Regions from separate parts of the Paenibacillus sonchi genome, predicted to be linked through region 1. Evidence: predicted binding sites of a transcription regulator. Region 1 holds the regulator's gene; the other holds the start of a gene.

What was found. The regulator LexA, encoded in region 1, represses DNA repair genes until DNA is damaged. The targets are predictions, from matches to a motif close to CGAACATATGTTCG.
Region 2: the regulator LexA is predicted to act here: its motif matches at 1,956-1,969, upstream of JI735_RS00465 (YolD-like family protein).

What each region holds. Positions count from the first base shown of each region.
Region 1 covers NZ_CP068595.1:5,882,098-5,893,689, reverse strand. The annotation lists gene JI735_RS26315 (methionine gamma-lyase family protein) at 1-1,143, shown strand, start outside; gene JI735_RS26310 (MerR family transcriptional regulator) at 1,528-1,938, shown strand; gene glnA (type I glutamate--ammonia ligase) at 1,969-3,297, shown strand; gene JI735_RS26300 (hypothetical protein) at 3,604-3,822, opposite strand; gene JI735_RS26295 (hypothetical protein) at 4,149-4,376, shown strand; gene JI735_RS26290 (hypothetical protein) at 4,538-4,756, shown strand; gene JI735_RS26285 (hypothetical protein) at 4,910-5,086, shown strand; gene JI735_RS26280 (hypothetical protein) at 5,189-5,566, opposite strand; gene JI735_RS26275 (L,D-transpeptidase) at 5,721-6,059, opposite strand; gene lexA (transcriptional repressor LexA) at 6,285-6,911, opposite strand; gene JI735_RS26265 (LysM peptidoglycan-binding domain-containing protein) at 7,152-7,562, shown strand; gene JI735_RS26260 (DUF896 domain-containing protein) at 7,666-7,839, shown strand; gene JI735_RS26255 (hypothetical protein) at 7,924-8,451, shown strand; gene JI735_RS26250 (HAD family hydrolase) at 8,490-9,275, shown strand; gene JI735_RS26245 (FixH family protein) at 9,480-9,902, shown strand; gene metH (methionine synthase) at 10,087-11,592, shown strand, end outside.
Region 2 covers NZ_CP068595.1:92,988-99,616, forward strand. The annotation lists gene JI735_RS00450 (WGxxGxxG family protein) at 1-191, opposite strand, end outside; gene JI735_RS00455 (M15 family metallopeptidase) at 263-949, opposite strand; gene JI735_RS00460 (hypothetical protein) at 1,128-1,289, shown strand; gene JI735_RS00465 (YolD-like family protein) at 1,560-1,895, opposite strand; gene JI735_RS00470 (hypothetical protein) at 2,114-2,776, opposite strand; gene JI735_RS00475 (PH domain-containing protein) at 2,981-3,481, shown strand; gene JI735_RS00480 (glycosyl hydrolase) at 3,499-4,974, opposite strand; gene JI735_RS00485 (NucA/NucB deoxyribonuclease domain-containing protein) at 5,239-5,679, shown strand; gene JI735_RS00490 (hypothetical protein) at 5,919-6,056, shown strand; gene JI735_RS00500 (YjfB family protein) at 6,479-6,629, shown strand, end outside.

The sequences.
Region 1 (11,592 bases):
ATTGAAGCCTTCCAGCGCCAGCAGGTAAGCGATTTTCATTTTGCCGGCTCCACCGGGTATGCCTACAATGACCGGGGCCGGGAAGTGCTGGATCTTGTCTATGCCGAGGTATTCGGAGCGGAGGCGGCGCTGGTGCGGCCTCATTTTGCTTCGGGCACACATACGATATCAACGGCGCTTTTTGGTGTGCTGCGTCCCGGAGATGAGCTGCTGTACATCACTGGAAGACCTTATGATACGCTGCACAAGGTGGTCGGCAAACCGGGCGACGGGACAGGCTCTCTGGCTGATTTCGGCATCGGCTACCGCGAAACGGCTTTGACGGCTGAAGGGAAGATCGATTGGGAAGAGGTAGCTCTGGCTGTTAATGACAAGACCAAGGTCATCGGCATTCAGCGCTCGCGCGGCTATGACTGGCGTTCCTCCTTCACGGTTGCTGAAATTGGTGAAATGGTGGAGAAAGTTAAATCGCTGAAACGGGATGTCATTGTTTTTGTGGATAACTGTTATGGCGAATTTACAGAAAAGCTTGAGCCGCCACAGGTGGGGGCCGATCTGGTAGCGGGTTCCCTGATCAAAAATCCCGGTGGCGGTATCGCTGAAACCGGCGGCTACATTCTCGGACGGCAGGAGCTTGTGGAGCTTGCGGCCTACCGGCTTACAGCGCCGGGCATCGGCGGTGAAGTAGGCGCCATGCTGGGAACGACGCGCGGCCTCTACCAGGGGCTGTTCATGGCCCCGCATACGGTCGGGCAGGCAGTGAAAGGCAGCATCTTTGCCGCTGCCGTCTTCCAGCGCTGCGGCTTTACGACGAAGCCGGCCTGGAATGAACCGCGGACGGATTTGATCCAGGCCGTGTCTTTTGACGGGCCAGAGCACCTGATTGCTTTTGTCCAGGGAATCCAGCGCGCCGCAGCTGTGGACAGCCATGTCGTTCCCGAGCCGTGGGATATGCCGGGTTACGAGCATCCTGTCATCATGGCGGCAGGAACCTTTATCCAGGGCGGCAGCTTGGAGTTATCTGCGGATGCCCCGATCCGTGCACCGTATATCGGCTATATGCAAGGCGGATTAACGTATTCCCACGTAAAATATGGAGTTTTGATGGCGCTGCAGAGCATGAGGGACCGTAAATTGCTGTAATTTATGCTGAATCGGATTTATATAATGCTCCATCTTTTAAATCAAGAATCTTGCAACTTTTAACCACTGCATACAAAACTTTTTTGTGGAGTGAACAGTACATGCCATCCCGTAATTTTGCCCACCGGCCAGGCTGGTGGGTACTTTTTTTGTCTTTTGAGTTATTGCTTGAACTAAGGTCATTGAAAGCGCTGTAAGTTTTGCTTGTGCATCGCTCTCTGTGATATACTTCGGAGGTCGTGTTATGTTTTAGCTTACACTCACTTTACTTGAATTCTTAAGGTTACATAAAATCCTGTAAGAATATCTTACACACCATTGACACGTCATATAAGGAAATGTACAATGAGATGAGAAAAAGATCATTGGAAGGTTGGATGAGTCATGGGTGATGAAATCCGCAGAAATATGGCATTATTTCCTATAGGGATCGTAATGAAGTTAACTGATTTATCGGCAAGACAAATTCGTTATTATGAGCAGCACAGTCTGATCGTGCCCGCGCGCACATCCGGCAACCAGCGTTTATTCTCGTTTAATGATGTGGAACGCCTACTGGAAATCAAGGCATTGATTGAGAAGGGGGTTAATATTGCCGGTATCAAGCAGGTAATGAATCCCGTCTCGAAGGAATCCGAAGAAGCTACAGTCATTACCCCTGACACAGAGGTTAGACGTAGAGAGTTGTCTGATTCACAGCTGCACCGTTTACTGAAGCAGGAACTGGTTTCCGGTAAAAGACCGGGACAAGTGTCTCTTATTCAAGGCGAGCTTTCCCGGTTTTTTAATAAATAATACAAAGAGACGTGAAAGGGAGAGGGTAAAGTGAGCTTCTCAAAAGAAGATATCCTGCGTATCGCTAAGGATGAAAATGTCCGTTTTATTCGTCTGCAATTTACCGATTTGCTCGGTACAATTAAGAATGTTGAGATTCCTGTCAGCCAGCTGGAAAAAGCGCTGGACAACAAAATGATGTTCGATGGTTCTTCCATCGAAGGTTATGTGCGGATCGAAGAATCTGACATGTACCTCTACCCTGATCTGAGCACATGGGTTATTTTCCCTTGGGTAACGGACAGCCGGGTAGCACGTCTGATTTGCGATGTGTACATGCCTGACGGAACACCTTTTGCCGGTGATCCGCGCGGCATTCTGAAGCGTTGTCTGCAGGAGGCCGAAGAAATGGGCTACACTGCGATGAATGTTGGACCGGAGCCGGAGTTCTTCCTGTTCAAAACAGACGAAAGAGGCAATCCCACAACAGAATTGAATGACCAGGGCGGATATTTTGATTTGGCGCCGATGGACCTTGGGGAAAACTGTCGCCGTGAAATCGTATTGACTCTGGAGGAGATGGGCTTCGAAATTGAAGCATCTCACCATGAAGTTGCCTCCGGCCAGCATGAGATTGATTTCAAATATGCTGATGCCATCAAGGCAGCCGACCAAATTCAAACCTTTAAGCTTGTCGTGAAGACGGTTGCCCGCCAGCACGGCCTGCATGCTACTTTTATGCCTAAGCCTCTTTTTGGGATGAACGGGTCCGGTATGCACGCGCACCAATCCTTGTTCAAAGGCAATGAGAATGTGTTCTATGACGAAAGCGACACACTGGGTCTGAGTAAAACGGCGCGGTACTACATGGCAGGCATTCTTAAGCACGCACGTGCTTTTGCAGCCATCACTAACCCGACAGTGAACTCCTACAAACGTCTTGTTCCAGGTTATGAGGCACCTTGCTACGTGGCCTGGTCTGCCAGCAACCGCAGTCCAATGATCCGTATTCCAGCTTCCAGAGGACTCAGCACACGCATCGAAGTCCGTAATCCGGACCCTGCGGCTAACCCTTACCTGGCACTTGCTGTCATGTTGAAGGCAGGTCTCGACGGCATCAAGCGCCAGCTCGATCTTCCGGCTCCTATCGACCGCAACATCTATGTGATGTCGGAAGAAGAGCGGATCGAAGAAGGTATTCCAAGCTTGCCGTCCGATCTGAAGGAAGCGCTGGGCGAAATGATCCGCAGTCATGTCATTACCGAAGCCCTCGGTGAACATGCCTTGGCTCATTTTTATGAGCTGAAAGAAATTGAATGGGACATCTACCGTACTCAGGTTCATGAGTGGGAAAGAGATCAGTACATGACGCTTTACTAGAATGAATCAGCCCTTAACGCTCTGAGCGTTGAGGGTTTTTTTTATAGTTTGGAAAATTATACAATGCTAAACAATGTGGATATCTATGAAGCTTCAGATGAATAGGGAGGTGCAGGCGGAATAGGCTCCATCGGCGGAATAAAGCGGACAGAGATGGCCTTATTTTGCGAAAAAGTTTGTTTACCAGGCGTATGCGGACTCATCTGAGACTTTGTTTGTTATTGGACATACCCAAGAAGACATAGCAATCACGATCAGTTATTTAGTTGAAAAGAAAAGCCCCGTTGCCGGGGCTTTTGCTGCAGATTATGAGTTTGCATACTTGATGATTTCGTTAGGAATCGCCGTTTCCCCAAGGATGGATTCTACTGCCTTCCAGGCTTCCCGGAACTGTTTCCCGCTATAATTGGTGCGGCTGCCGGCCGGGTTAGACAGTGACATGTCAAAAACGATAAATTCGCCTGCTTCCTCGCTCACCCTAAAGCTGACGGCGCGGTCCTTTTTCTGAATTCTTATTTCCTCCAAAGTGCTTCCTCCTTACAATTCAGTCTGTTCTCAACTAAATTAGTCTTACCAAATCCTGCAGGGAAAGGCAAGCCAAGTCATAAAAATGACACTTGCTAAAAAGATTGTTTTCATGCCAGATTCTAAATAATTAACAGAATGCACTCTTTTTTATGGAAAATAAACAGCTTGACTCGTTTACATATAGTTCCGTACCGCTGTATACTACCTATGTATGGAAATTCTCCTCTCTGAAATGGAGAGTCTGTTAATTTGTTATACATAGATTCCAAAAAATTAGGGGATTGCCTGAGTGGGTATCAACCAGCCGATAAGGAGGTGCCTTTTTGAAGTCAACGTATAAAGTTCTGACGAGCGATGCCGATTTGTTCGCCGCGGCGCTTGCTCAAGTGAAGGTATACGTCGTTCAGTTAATCGAAGGCAAGCCGCATGTTATAGCAGACTATGCCGGACCTGTGCAGAGATGGACCCCGGATGATGTGCTTGTAGCCGGAATGTGTTACAGCCGGGATGGATTTGAGTTCAGAGTCCGTGTTCCGAAAAAACAGGAATAATCGATGGTCCAGCCTTCTTTTGGATGGGAGTATTCCCATTCTTCTTGTGAGCTGCTGAGAAGCGGCTCATTTGTTGTCTTCAATTTTACTGCCTGATCGCACATGCCAATGCGGCATCAATTGCATCTCTTATACTATCAAACGTAAAAGGGGTGTAAATGATGACAGAACGCGAGCGTGCAAGAATCCGCAGAGCGCTGAATTTGCTGCGGACGCAAAGAGCTATTTTGCTGGAGAGACTGGAAGAAATCAATGAAAATTTGCGGCGGGTGCCGAATCCCAGCCGGGCGAGACGCGAGCTGCTGGCTGCAAGAGCTTCCATACGTGAAGCATTGCGCTTAAATACTGCTGCGATCCGGTTACTCCGCAGTGTTCTGTAGTTAGCTTGGGGAGTGGGAGCAGTAGTTTCTGCATTTCAAGGCATCCTTCGGGGTGCCTTTTCAAGGTTGCGATGTATCATAACCTACATAACTGGAGGATGACGGGAATGGAAGAAGGTTTGCGGCAGCGATTGGGGCTGCTTAGCGGAGGTGGTGGGGCGCTCTGAGGTGGAAGTGTCCATTACCAAAGAACAGGGTCGGCGGCTGATCGAAAAAGTGGTTAAAAGCGCAGTGGTTTATGCCAGAAAGCTGAAGGAACCCGAGGAGGTTCAGCTTGCGCTGGCAGAAGGCATTTTGGATGAACTCGGATACGAGCAGACGCAGCAATAAAGCTGAGTGCCTCCGTGATTTTAGTCTGCGGGCCATGGTGATGTTCACCAGGAGGCACAAGTCGTTTATTGCTCCAATATGTAGAGATGTACTTGTACAGCTTTACAGGAAGTTAAAGGCCGTAATTTGATCCGCATAAACAATAAGCTGCTTATATTCAATTACAGTCTCATAATTAGCAAAAGGACGTACAACCACGTTGTCCAGGACAACAAAATTGTAGTTGAATGATTTTTCGGGATGCTCAGCACCCAGGTAGGAGATGTATTCGTCTACGATAACATCGTCCATCAGTGACTTGAAATTAAAAACATCTTCCTTGCTGCTTGTATTCGTAGCTACATTGCCTTCGATGCTGCCGAACGCGGTAAGCAGATTCACTTTGCGTTCTCCATGATTATTGTTCAGCAAAAGATTAGAGAGCTTACCCAGTGCTTCGACTTTAAAATCGACGTGGGTTCTGACTTTGGATTGATTCAAACCAGGCACTTCCTTTCAAGATTTAATTTTACAATGTACAAGTTTCGACATATTACTGCACTTTTCCTGTTAGTACGCAAAATAAATGTTAGAACATGAAGGACACCCTGCGAAGACGCTGCTGCGCGTCTGGCATAGGTGTCCTTTACGTTTGTTATTCCCGAATGGTTACCCTGGTTCCAACTGGAACGGTAGCTGCGAGCCACAATACATCCTCATTGTACATACGAATACAGCCGCGGGAGACCATTTTGCCGATAGAGGAAGGGTCATTGGTTCCATGAATCCCGTAATGTGGTTTGGACAGGCCCATCCAAAAGGCGCCGAACGGGCCTCCGGGGTTACGCTGTTTGTTGATAATGGTGTATTCTCCAACCGGAGAGACCGTTAACATTTTGCCAATCCCTACAGGGAAACCTCTAATAACAGTGTCATTGTCGAGCAGATACAGCATCCGCTGTGACAGATCAATAATGATTCGATAGGCGGGCATCGTGATCAGCACTCCTTTATGATCAGGATATGAGCGGAGAGGATGGAGCGTTCTGAAATAATTAGCATCGGCGAGTTAAAAGGAACAAATGTTCCCATCGGGTAAAAAGGGCATATGGAAAGACTGGATGGCGAGCAAAATAGGTTACGCGGAAAGGTCTAATAGGAGAAAGGAAAAAAGACTGTCCGCCAATTCCAGCGGAGCAGTCTTAATAGAGGGGGAAAGCTAATGAATATCGCGGAATAGGCCGATAACTCTGCCCAGAATCGTGACACGATTCAGACGTAGAGGTTCGTATGCCGGATTCTCCGGCTGGAGGCGGATGTGGTCGCGCTCTTTGTAGAAGGTCTTAACGGTTGCTTCATCTTCTTCAGTCATGGCAACCACGATATCGCCGTTATCCGCAGTCTGCTGCTGGCGGACGATCACGTAGTCACCGTTCATAATGCCTGCGTCTACCATACTGTCGCCAAGGACGGACAGCATGAACACTTTGTTGTCTCCTACATAATGAGTAGGCAGTGGAAAGTAATCCTCAATATTCTCAGTTGCTGTAATCGGTACCCCGGCAGTAACCTTCCCAACGACAGGAATGCGTGTTACCGTCTGAACGAACTGATGAACATTCTCGGAATCCTCTTGACCCAGCAATTCTATTGCACGCGGTTTCGTCGGATCGCGGCGGATGAGCCCTTTCTTCTCCAGCCGGTCCAGATGGCCATGTACCGTGGAGCTGGAAGCCAGTCCTACAGCTTCGCCGATTTCCCGGACAGAAGGCGGATAACCCTTGCTGCGGACTTCGTTACGAATAAATTCCAGGATCGCCAGTTGGCGACTCGAAATCTTTGACATCGGAATCAACCCCATATACTATGTTTGGGAAAATTATAACATAGAACTTCCGTTCGTACAAACATAAGTTCTAAAACGTTGGCGGAAATAGCGGTGATTTGTGAATTGAGCTGTCATAATCCGTGAAAAAAGGGTTGTGCATAAGAAGGGAACAATTGTTCGAAAAAACTATTGCTCAAAACACATGTTCGTGTTATATTGATTTCGAAAGTAAGAACAAGTGTTTGGAGGCTGGTTAATATGTTAAAGTACAGCACATACCGCAGTATTTACGATGAGGTTCATGAAGACCATACAGCTTCAATGGATAGACTAAATATTAAGAATCTGCTTTTATCTTTAATATCATCACATCGCAATCGCAGATTCATCCGGACAGATCATATTGTAAAGCTGGCTTTGATTGTTCTGCTGGTGATCTCAGGGTTTACGGTGGTGGGCAATGTGTTTGCAGGATCAGTGTCTTCGGCCAAGCAGGAAAAGAGGGTCGTAGTGGAACGTGGGGATACTCTATGGAGCATTGCACTGAAGAATAAACCGGCTGATATGAAAACGGCTGTATATATAGAAGGAATCAAACGAACAAGCGGCCTGGAGAACAGCAATATCCAAGCCGGAGATGTGCTTACTTTACCTGTATATTCATACTGAAACAGTACCCATAGATGGAGCTAAGAGCTTTCAGGGAGCAGACCTTGACAAGCTCTTTTTCTCATGGCACAGTTAGAATGAATTTATAGAGGAGGGAAACACATTGAATATTGATGAATTGGTCGCCCGCATCAATGAATTGGCGCGCAAACAGAAGAGTGACGGCCTGAATGAAGAGGAGCTTGCGGAAAGAGCCAAGCTGCGCGAGATCTACCTGGGCAATATCCGCAGCAACTTCCGCGCTCAGCTCAACAACATTGAGATTGTGGATAAATAAGAGCATGAACAAGGCAACAAGGCAGGAGTTAATGATGCTCTGTTCCTTTTCATAGATATTTTAGGATGACTAGGGGGAACTGACATGGCCCGTTCTTGGGAAAGAATGGTTCAACGCAACACACAGCAAGTCAACAAGCAACGCAAGAAGCAAGGGAAAGAATCCATCTATGCTTCAACCTCTTCTGCCGCTGCCAAGAGCAGCGATGTTTTCAAAGGCCGCAACATCGTATTTCCCGTCGTGCTAATGCTGCTGGGCATTATGTTCTGGGTAGTTGGCTCCATTGATGAAGCAAAAGGAAGCGGCATTCTCGCCAACTGGCTGGGAGTAGTGCTGTATTTTCTGCTTGCGGCACTGCTGTTTTTCCGCCGTCCGTATTTGAAGGTTGAACGCGCCAGACTGTCCACCATTAAATATAACCGGGAGCGTCTGCTGCCGGCAGCAGATATTGAGAAAATTACCGTTACTCGCGGCACAGTCTCTATCAAGTATAAAGGCAAGCGCACACAGTGGGTATTCTCCAGACTGATCAACCGTTATGACATTAAGGCTATGACAGAGCGTCTGGAGCAGTTCGCCAAGCAGAATCATGTGGAAATAGTGAACGAATAGTAAAGATATAGACCAGCATAGGGAGAGGGAGAACTACAATGCCGATTTCAGCCGTACTCTTTGACCTTGATGACACACTGCTCTGGGATGAGCGGAGCGTAGAAGAAGCATTCCGCTATGCCAGTGAAGCAGCAGGAGACTCCGTCGATCCCCGGGAGCTGGAAGCAGCGGTCCGCAGGGAAGCAAGGAATCTGTATGAATCGTATGAGACATTTCCGTTCACCAAGCTGATAGGAATCAACCCTTTTGAAGCGTTGTGGGGAAATTTTACGGCCGGTGAACAGCTTGAATTCCGTCAAATGGAGCAGCTTGCCCCTGTCTACCGCAAGGAATCCTGGCGCCGCGGACTGGCCGCGCTGGGTGTGGAGGATGAAGCTCTTGCCGAAACGCTGGCGGCTAAGTTTGCCGCAGAACGCCGCAGCCGCCCGTATATATATGAAGAAACACTGCAAGTGCTGGATGAGCTGAAGGGGAAGGTGAAGCTGCTGCTCCTGACGAACGGTTGTCCTGCATTGCAGCAGGAAAAGCTTGACGGAGTTCCGGAGCTGGTTCCTTACTTTGACCATGTTGTGATTTCGGGGAGCTTTGGCAAAGGCAAACCGGACAAGGGGATCTTCACACATGCCATGAATCTGCTGGATATCACCCCCGAGGAAGGAATTATGGTGGGTGACAAACTGACAACCGATATTCTTGGCGGACTTGGAGCAGGCTTGACAACCGTATGGATTAACCGCACCGGCAAAGCATCCGACCCGGAGATCACACCGGATTATCAGATTGGACATCTCAGCGAGCTTCTGCCGCTTGTAGAAACTTTATAGCACCGCTTCCAAGAAGCCGTTATCCTGATTTGGGATGCGGCTTTTTTATTGAAAAAGGAAGTGTATGTGACCATTATCACGGCATAGTGCGGAAAAATGAGTTTATTTACTGATAATTCGAATATTATGTGTATAATAGATGAGAATGCTTCACAAGATGTCAGTATTATCATGAAATCTACCAATTACCTGGGAGGACTCCAAATGTTGAACCCAAGGAAACTGACTGCGTTGTTATCGTTAATCATTGCGGCAACTCTTTCTGGCTGCTCTGGCGGCAATGGGGATATGAATCATATGCATGCTGAGTCAAATATATCCATGGAGCCTATAAAAGTAGAACTGTCCTGGAGTCCTCAGCAGGTTGCAGCGGGCCAGAAGGTGGTCTTTGAGGCGCTGGTTACACAAAACGGCCAACCGGTGGATGATGCGAAAGAAGTTCTTTTTGAAATCGTCAGCAACAATAATACAGAGTCAAAGCTTGAATTCACAGGCGAGTCAGCAGGGAATGGTATATATAAAGCAGAAGGAACGATGGAAGCCGAGGGGGAGTTTACTGTGACCTCCCACGTAACAGCACGGACACAGCATTCCATGCCCAGCAAAAAGCTAGTGGTCCAGCCCTAATAGGATAGAAACCTGGACGGAATCTGCCGTCAGCAATTACAGATAAAGCAGAGAGGAAAGGAAGGCTTTTCGAAATCCTTTAATTCTGCTAAACTTACTCTAATGTTTTACTGGGGGATAGAAAGTGGCTAAATTCACACTTGCTGAAAGCTTACAGCAGCGCATACTGATTCTTGACGGAGCAATGGGTACGATGATTCAACAGGTGCCGCTTACCGGTGCCGATTTTGGCGGGGAGGAGCTTGACGGCTGCAATGAAATGCTGGTCCTTACCCGGCCTGAGCTAATACAGGGCATCCACGAGAAATATCTCGAAGCCGGTGCGGATTTAATTGAGACCAACACTTTCGGTGCTACCTCTGTTGTACTGGCTGAATATGATATTCCGCAGCGGGCGCGTGAGATTAATCTCGAAGCAGCCAGACTTGCAAGGAATGCCGTAGACAAATATGACACACCTGACCGGCCCCGCTATGTGATTGGAGCTATGGGCCCGACAACGAAGACTCTCTCAGTAACCGGAGGGGTCACCTTCCAGGAGCTTGTGCAGAGCTATGAGGAGCAGGCAGCCGCGCTGATCGAAGGCAAAGTAGACGCACTGCTGCTCGAAACGTCCCAGGATACCCTGAATGTGAAGGCGGGAAGCATAGGTATCCGCAATGCTTTTGAACAGTCGGGTATCACCCTTCCGGTTATGATATCGGGGACAATTGAGCCTATGGGGACTACGCTTGCCGGCCAGAACATAGAAGCCTTTTACATTTCGCTCGAGCACCTGAAGCCGATCTCCATCGGCCTCAATTGTGCGACCGGACCTGAGTTTATGCGCGATCATATCCGTTCCCTCTCGGCGATCTCCTCCGCAGCGGTGAGCTGCTATCCGAATGCGGGACTGCCCGATGAGAACGGCAATTATCATGAGTCGCCGGATTCGCTTGCCCGCAAGCTTGCGGGATTTGCGGAGAAGGGCTGGCTGAATATTGCCGGAGGCTGCTGCGGGACAACGCCGGATCATATCCGTGCAATGGCTGAGGTATTGGCGGAATATCCGCCCCGGGGACTCGACGGGCAGCATCCGCCTGCGCTTTCAGGGATAGAGCCTGTATATATCGAGAGCGACAACCGCCCTTACATGGTGGGTGAACGCACAAATGTGCTCGGCTCGCGGAAGTTCAAGCGGCTGATCGTGGAAGGCAAATATGAGGAGGCCTCTGAAATCGCCCGGGCCCAGGTGAAGAGCGGTGCGCAGGTGATTGACGTCTGTGTGCAGGACCCTGACCGCGATGAGAGTGCAGATATCACGAAGTTTCTGGAGCTGGTAGTCAAAAAGGTCAAAGTTCCGCTAATGATCGATACCACCGATCCGAAGGTGATTGATCTGGCGCTGCAGTACAGCCAGGGAAAAGCAATCATTAACTCCATTAACCTTGAAGATGGCGAAGAAAAGTTCGAACTGGTCACACCATTGATCCATAAGTATGGGGCGGCAATTGTTGTGGGGACCATTGACGAGTCAGGACAGGCTATAAAGGCTGCAGATAAGCTGAATGTTGCCAAACGTTCTTATGAACTGCTGGTTAATAAATATGGACTGGCCCCGGAGGACCTGATTTTTGATACGCTGGTATTCCCTGTAGGTACCGGGGATGAGCAATATATCGGCTCCGCCAAGGAGACGATTGACGGAATC
Region 2 (6,629 bases), 1.7 Mb from region 1:
TTATGCATAGTACCCGTTGTGCCTGTTGTGCCAGTGGTGTTGTTCATCATGGTGCTGCCCTGCTCATTCATCATACGGGTGCCGTTTCCGTCAAACCCAGTTGTACCGGTAGCGGTGGATGCATATCCTACGCCAAGCAGACTCATGGACAAAACGGTGCCGCAGGCAAAGGTTGTTATCAGCTTCTTCAAGATGTTGTACCCCCTTGTGTGGTTTGTCCCTGATAATTTCCCCCTGCGGCGTCGAATCTATGCAAGAAATTTTATATGGTCACCACATTCACTGTCTTGCTGGCAGGATCATAAGTCACCTTGGCGCCAAGCGCTTCAGCCAATGCCCGTATGGGGACGTAAGTAGTCCCGTTATCCAATACTCCGACTGTAAGCTTCACTCCGTTCAGGGTGATCGAAATCTCCACATCTTTATTCACTTCATCCTCACCCCCGTTGATCCGTTCCAGGGCCTCCTTCACCTGATCTGCGGCCGGGCGGCGGCCTGCCTTCAGGTCTTGAATAGTCAGTCCAAAAGCCATCTGCAAATGGGAATAATCCTTAAAAGAAGTCCAGTCTCCGCCCCATTCAAGTCCCAGCTTTTTGGCTTCCTGTACGACCTCTTGCCAGTCTGCGAGCTTGTCTTCGTCCCCATCCCGCCTCATGTCCCAGGAGATGTTCTGTCCATCCGGCAGCAGCAGTGCAAAGTCCATCGCCAGTCCGTAATTATGAAAGCTGCTGCCGCCCCGCGCGTTGGTTACAATCGGTCCCTTCCTGGTTCGGCCCTGCGCGTACAGGGCATTCTGTTCAGCTATGGTCCGCAGGCCCTGGGTGATGACAATCGGGATGCCCCGGGCATAACAACGCTGTATCAAAACATGGGCAGCTGCCAGCAGGACGGGATGGAGACCGCCGAGCCGGGCTGCCGATTTGCTGTTCACCTGATCCAAAGTCAGCATTAGATCACCCCCTGGTATAGTAGATGCCTTCTGCTCCGCCGTTGCTTGTACGCTTTTCCCTGATTGTAAAAGAAAAAACCCCGGGCATCCGGGGCATTTGCATCTTTATGGATTACCGTTTTCCTGGATGGTTCCCGCCCAAACAGGCCAATATAAAAGCGAAAGGTGGGAAGACCTCATGGAAATTCACAGTGACAGCTACAAGGTAGCAGCCTTGAGCGATCAGGGGGACGCGGTGGAGATTATCCGCCAGGCTGAAGCGGCCATAGCCCAAATCAACGGGAACAAACCGGTGACCCTAATCGCTTATGAGAGAACTGAGCCCAGCTCCAACAAATAAAACCAGGATTTTGATGAACCCTTCGGCAATTTCAAGTGGAAAAAGGGGCACTAATTTTGCTCAAGCATCCTATTCTCCGCAGATGAAGTGGAAAAAGGGCAACTAATTCAGGCCATTTCGCTTCTGACAAAGGAATATGGCACAATTAAGTATCCTTTTTCCACTTCAAGCTCACAATTGTTCATTTTGGGGAGAAATAAGTTCCCTTTTTCCAACTAGCACTGCTCACCTGCTTCATCGCAAGCAGCAGTTTGGAGAAAGGTCTGCCGCTCAGACGATGTACGCTTCGACAATATCATCGACCTGAATCCACTTCCATTCCTCCGCCCACTGCAGCTTGATCTCACGCGAGTGGGTGTGAATGGAAGTCACAAAGCCGTTCAGCTGCTTGTTCCCGCAAGGATCATGCAGCACTACTGTTACCCGGACATGGCTCCGCAGCGACAGCGCCAGCGTGCATTCAATCTCCTCCAGCTTCTGCTCATCCAGAACGGGCTTTCCCCGGTCCAGCATCTCCCGTTCATCCTTCGGTATCCGGCTTTTGTGCTCTGGCAGCAGCACTCTGCTGCTCTCCCACAGGCCGTACTCTTCCAGCTTCTTGCCCATTGTGCTATTCCTCCTCCAAGGATGACCTGATTCATTTCAGTCATTGCGCTCCACACAAAGCGAACGTATGTTTGTATTATATGCGCATTTCCGCTTGTTAAGCAATCAGAAAAAAATGACAGAACCGCAAGCAAAAGGCGCCCACAGTATTCGCTGTGCAGCGCCTTTTGCTGTCCAATGACAGGGAAGCCTTGATTCTACCTTAGCAGGGTTTCGCTTTATTTAATCTCTGTTACGGAAGTTCCCTTACCGGTCTGCGGATTCACCTGGATATCTGTTGTGCCAGTGTTGGCTTGGCTGTCTGTATCCGGCTGAGAATCCGCAGCAGTCCCGGTCCCTGCACCAGCCAGCGTGTCCGTGGCCGCACTTCCCGGTTCAATCAGCCCTGCCGCCACTCTGGCCTCATTCAGCTTGGAGATGCCATACAGCATCGCCACATCCGCCTGCTGGTTCATGTCCTGGAATTCCTCGGCAGTAACATCCGGGGAAACCGCACTTTTCGAGGCTTTCTCCTTGATGGAATACGCACTCTGGAACGCAATTACCGATTCTTTAAGCAGCTTCCGGATGTTCTCCGGCAGGCTTTTGGAGATCTTCACATCCTTGACTTCATCGGCGATATCCGAAGCGGTGTCCTGAAAATCATCCACTGCTTTCTCCATCTCACTGTCACTGGCTTTTCCTGTTGAATACGAAGTTAAGGCTGTGTTGAATGCCTCCAATGAGGACTTGCCCATTTCATCGAACTTTGACATTTCATTATAAAAATTTTGCACGTTCTCCTGCACCTCTTCATGGGAAGCAGGCGCTAAGTTATTATTGCTGCAGGCGCTTAGAATTCCAACCATCATCAGCAACGCCGCCAGTAAGGCTTGTCTCATATTAAGTATCCCTCCACTTAACAGAATAATAGCGAGTTTTGTAAAGTGCAACTGAAAATAATGTAAAAGTAGCAGAGATGAAACTTTTTGCAGAATTGAAGCGTATTTTGGGCAGATACAAACAACAAAGATCCCCAGTAGTGACTGGAAATCCTTGTTATACTATAATGATTTCAACATGAATGATAGAGAGGAAGATAGCTTATGCCTTACTGCACAAGCTGTGGCGCAGAATACAAGCAAGGGGCCAAATTTTGCGGAGAATGCGGCGCAAGCACTACCGGAGGCGCAGCTGCACCTGAACGCCGGGAGGCATCCGGAGCAGCACCAGGTTCCGGCTCCGGACCTGAAACAAAGTTGTGGCAGGGCAAGCCGGCCGGCATCTCCGACCGCATCAAAGGCATCGTGCGCCTGAATACAACCACATACACCATCACCAGCCAGCGCATTATGGTCAAAACCGGGCTGATCGGGAAGGACGTGGAAGAAATCGAGCTGCTGCGGGTCAATGATTTTTCTGTGGCCCAGTCCATACCCCAGCGAATACTGGGTATCGGAACACTTACAGTATTCTCGGATGATGCTTCATCGCCACAGCTGCTTTTCCACCGGATCCGCCAGCCCCAAACGGTGAAGGATGTGCTGCGCCAAGCCGTACGCAATGAGAAAATCGCCAACAATATCAGCTACCGGGAACAAATCTGACCCGCTGGCCAACCTGTTTAAGGAAGATAGAATGCCCCGGCCGGAATGACGCTTTTCACCTGGCTGGGGCTTTCCCACATCAGTACCACCCGCGCATCCCCCTGGTTCTCATAATACTCCACCTTCAGCTCATGCAGCTTCCCGGCAATCAGATTCACCTGTCCCTGCCGCTCCTGTCCGCTCTGCTTCATCCAGCTGTCAATCACCAGCACCCCGTCAATCCACACGCGGATGCCGTCGTCCGAGGACGAATAAATCGTGTAGCTCTCCGTGTATGCGGCACTCAGCCTGCCGCTCCAGCGCACCGAGAAGGAATCAGCAGGGAGTGCCGGATCGGGAGCCGCCTGCCGCCAGTTATAGTTAATGCCGGAATCGGTCCGGGTGATCGCCGGCGTGCCGCTGAGCGATGCATTGCTGTAATATTGCCCGTACAGGCCCGGCATGGGGCCAGCTTCAGACATAGAGGCATACTGCGCCGCCTTCGCCGCGTATTCCTTCCTGGTGAGCACAAAGGAATCGTTCATAAAAGCCTTGATGACCGCATCGCTGTTCTTCTCATACAGCAGCTTTCCCCAGCTCATCTGGTAGGACCATTTACGCTGGGTTTTGGCCAGCACCGCCGGGGACGGAAGCTCCCCGTTCTCGCCTATGGCGATCAGCTTGCCGCGTCCCAGATTCCACATGGCATCATGGTGGCTCTGCTTGAAATCCGCTTCATAGATATCCAGCGCCAACACATCCACCTTGCCGGCACCAGGGTAATAGTCGGCCGGTTCATCGGACCACTGGTTTTTGGCATTGGGACTCCACACCCACAGCAGATTATGCAGCTTGTGATAGACTGTGTACCGGTCGAACATGAGGTTCCACAACTTGCTGAACGAGCTTTTTTGGCCCCACCAGAACCAGCCGCCGTTCATCTCATGGTAGGGACGCCAGAGCACCGGCACGCCCGCATTAGCAAGCTTTTTCAAAGACTGTGCTGTCTTGTCCAGCTCCGCGATCAGCGCTTTGTACTTAACAGTACCCGGAGTAATATATTTGGCAAAATCCGCCTCGCTAAGGCTCATCGAGACATTCGACCAAGCCGGAGCGGTCCCCGGCAAATTCTGATGATAGCTCATGGTGACGATTCCGCCCGCCTGATGCCACCGGATTGCGCTGTCTACCACTGCCTGCCGCTGGCTGCTGATCTGTTGCTCCGTCTGATTCTCAATCGCCCCCAGCTCATAGCCGTGGAGCGCGGCATATTGTCCGCTGGTCGTCTTCAGCCTGGCGCTGAATTCATCCGGGCTCTCCAGATAATCATGCTGCCCGCTGATCATTCCTTGTCCCTGCAAGCGGTATAATGTTTGCAGCAGCTTCCGGGCCGGAGACGCAAGCGCAGCATCTGCAGGGGCCATCTGCACATTCCGGAATGCCGCCTGCCATTGTACATCCCCGACCAGCCGTGATGCAGATTCCAGCAAATCCCGAAGGATACGCGATTCCATCTTTTCCACCATCCTATCCCTTTTTTCTACATCTTATGGGAAACTGTCGGACAAGTGCACGGCGAATTGACATAAAACCGGCATAAATATGCAGCACGCATTAAAAAATCTGTTATATCCGTTCTCCCTTCTTTTGCTAATTTCAGTATTCTAAAGGAAGCTATAATTAAGCTATACTGATTAAGTCTACGCTTATGGAAGCAGTGTCTCACCCTCTTGAGCCATGCTTTCAGCTTAGCTATCAAAAATTTAGGAGGCAGCAACGTGAAGTCCAAGAAATTCATCCCAAGTCTCATCATCACAGTGCTGCTCTTGATTGCCGCTTACTGGTTCGAACAGAACGGTGATCTGCCTGGCAGCCGGCCGGCTGCAGAAGATACAGACGTTGTCCAGTTGATGTTCCCGAGCGACCGTTTCCCGGAGACGGCCCGCCACATTCAGGAAGCTATCCGCAGCGGGGAGTCTAGTATCTGCACGATTGACCGGCAGGAAGCAGACGAAAACCGCAAGGAATCTCTAAAGGGGGTGCCCACCAAAAAAGGCTATGACCGTGACGAATGGCCGATGGCCATGTGCGAGGAAGGCGGCAGCGGAGCCGACATTGAATACATAACGCCTAGCGACAACCGGGGCGCCGGAAGCTGGGTTGGCAACCAGCTGGAGGGACTGCCCGACGGTACGCGGGTAGAATTCATGTTTAAATAGCGGGGATGATGTCAATAATCCCGATTGCCTGCCCGGTCAGCTTTTCCATACCATATCCTATGTGCTCACATTAACCCCTTCCTCTAAAGAAACAGGAATAGTTGTATGCAACACATGCGAACAAACGTTCCTTATGCAACTATGCAGATAAAAGGCGTAAAATAGGTGGGGTATTATTTCACACGCGGAGAGCTAGGGTGTTCTATATCTGTTATCGGGGGAAAAAACTGTATGGCCCTATGTCTGAAGAGGAGGCCTTAAAAGAATGGTTTGCGCTTGCAGGAACGGTCAGGGAACTGTATATCATTGAAACGGATGAGGCCACAGGAAAAATCAAACGCCAGATCGGACCTTCTGCCCGCAGGAAAAAGAAATAGAAATAGCCCTATCCGGCACTTTGCCAGACAGGGCGGCACTGGCTGATGAAATGTTTAGAATATACAGGCTTTAGTGATAATAACCAGCAAAATGAACAATACCAGAATTGCACCTGTGGAAGTAAAAGGACTGCAAACCGGCACTACTGGACCCTGATTCACACCACCAACATTATTACAACCGCAACCATAATCTGCTCCCATCATTCATTCCTCCTCACAAATATTGACTACAGCACAGAATATGTAGAAGGGAAACAGGCCGTATGGGCCAATCGGCAAAGAAATACCATTCACCTAATCAATTGTGCCCGTGCAGTCGATATACTAAGGGAAGCCAATAAACCTAAGTTTTGCTTTCGGAGCAGGTTTTACGGTATTCAGGGCATAACGCTCACTAACTTTGTTTAGGAGGTGCGAAAATGGATATTGCCGCTCTATCGGTATCGATGAACCAGGCCGGTCTGAAACAGGCTGTAGGCCTGCAGGTGCTCAGCATTGCCAAGAATCAGGCTGAAATCCAGGGTCAGAATTTAGCGCAAATGCTTTCACAGAGCTTGGACCCAAACTTAG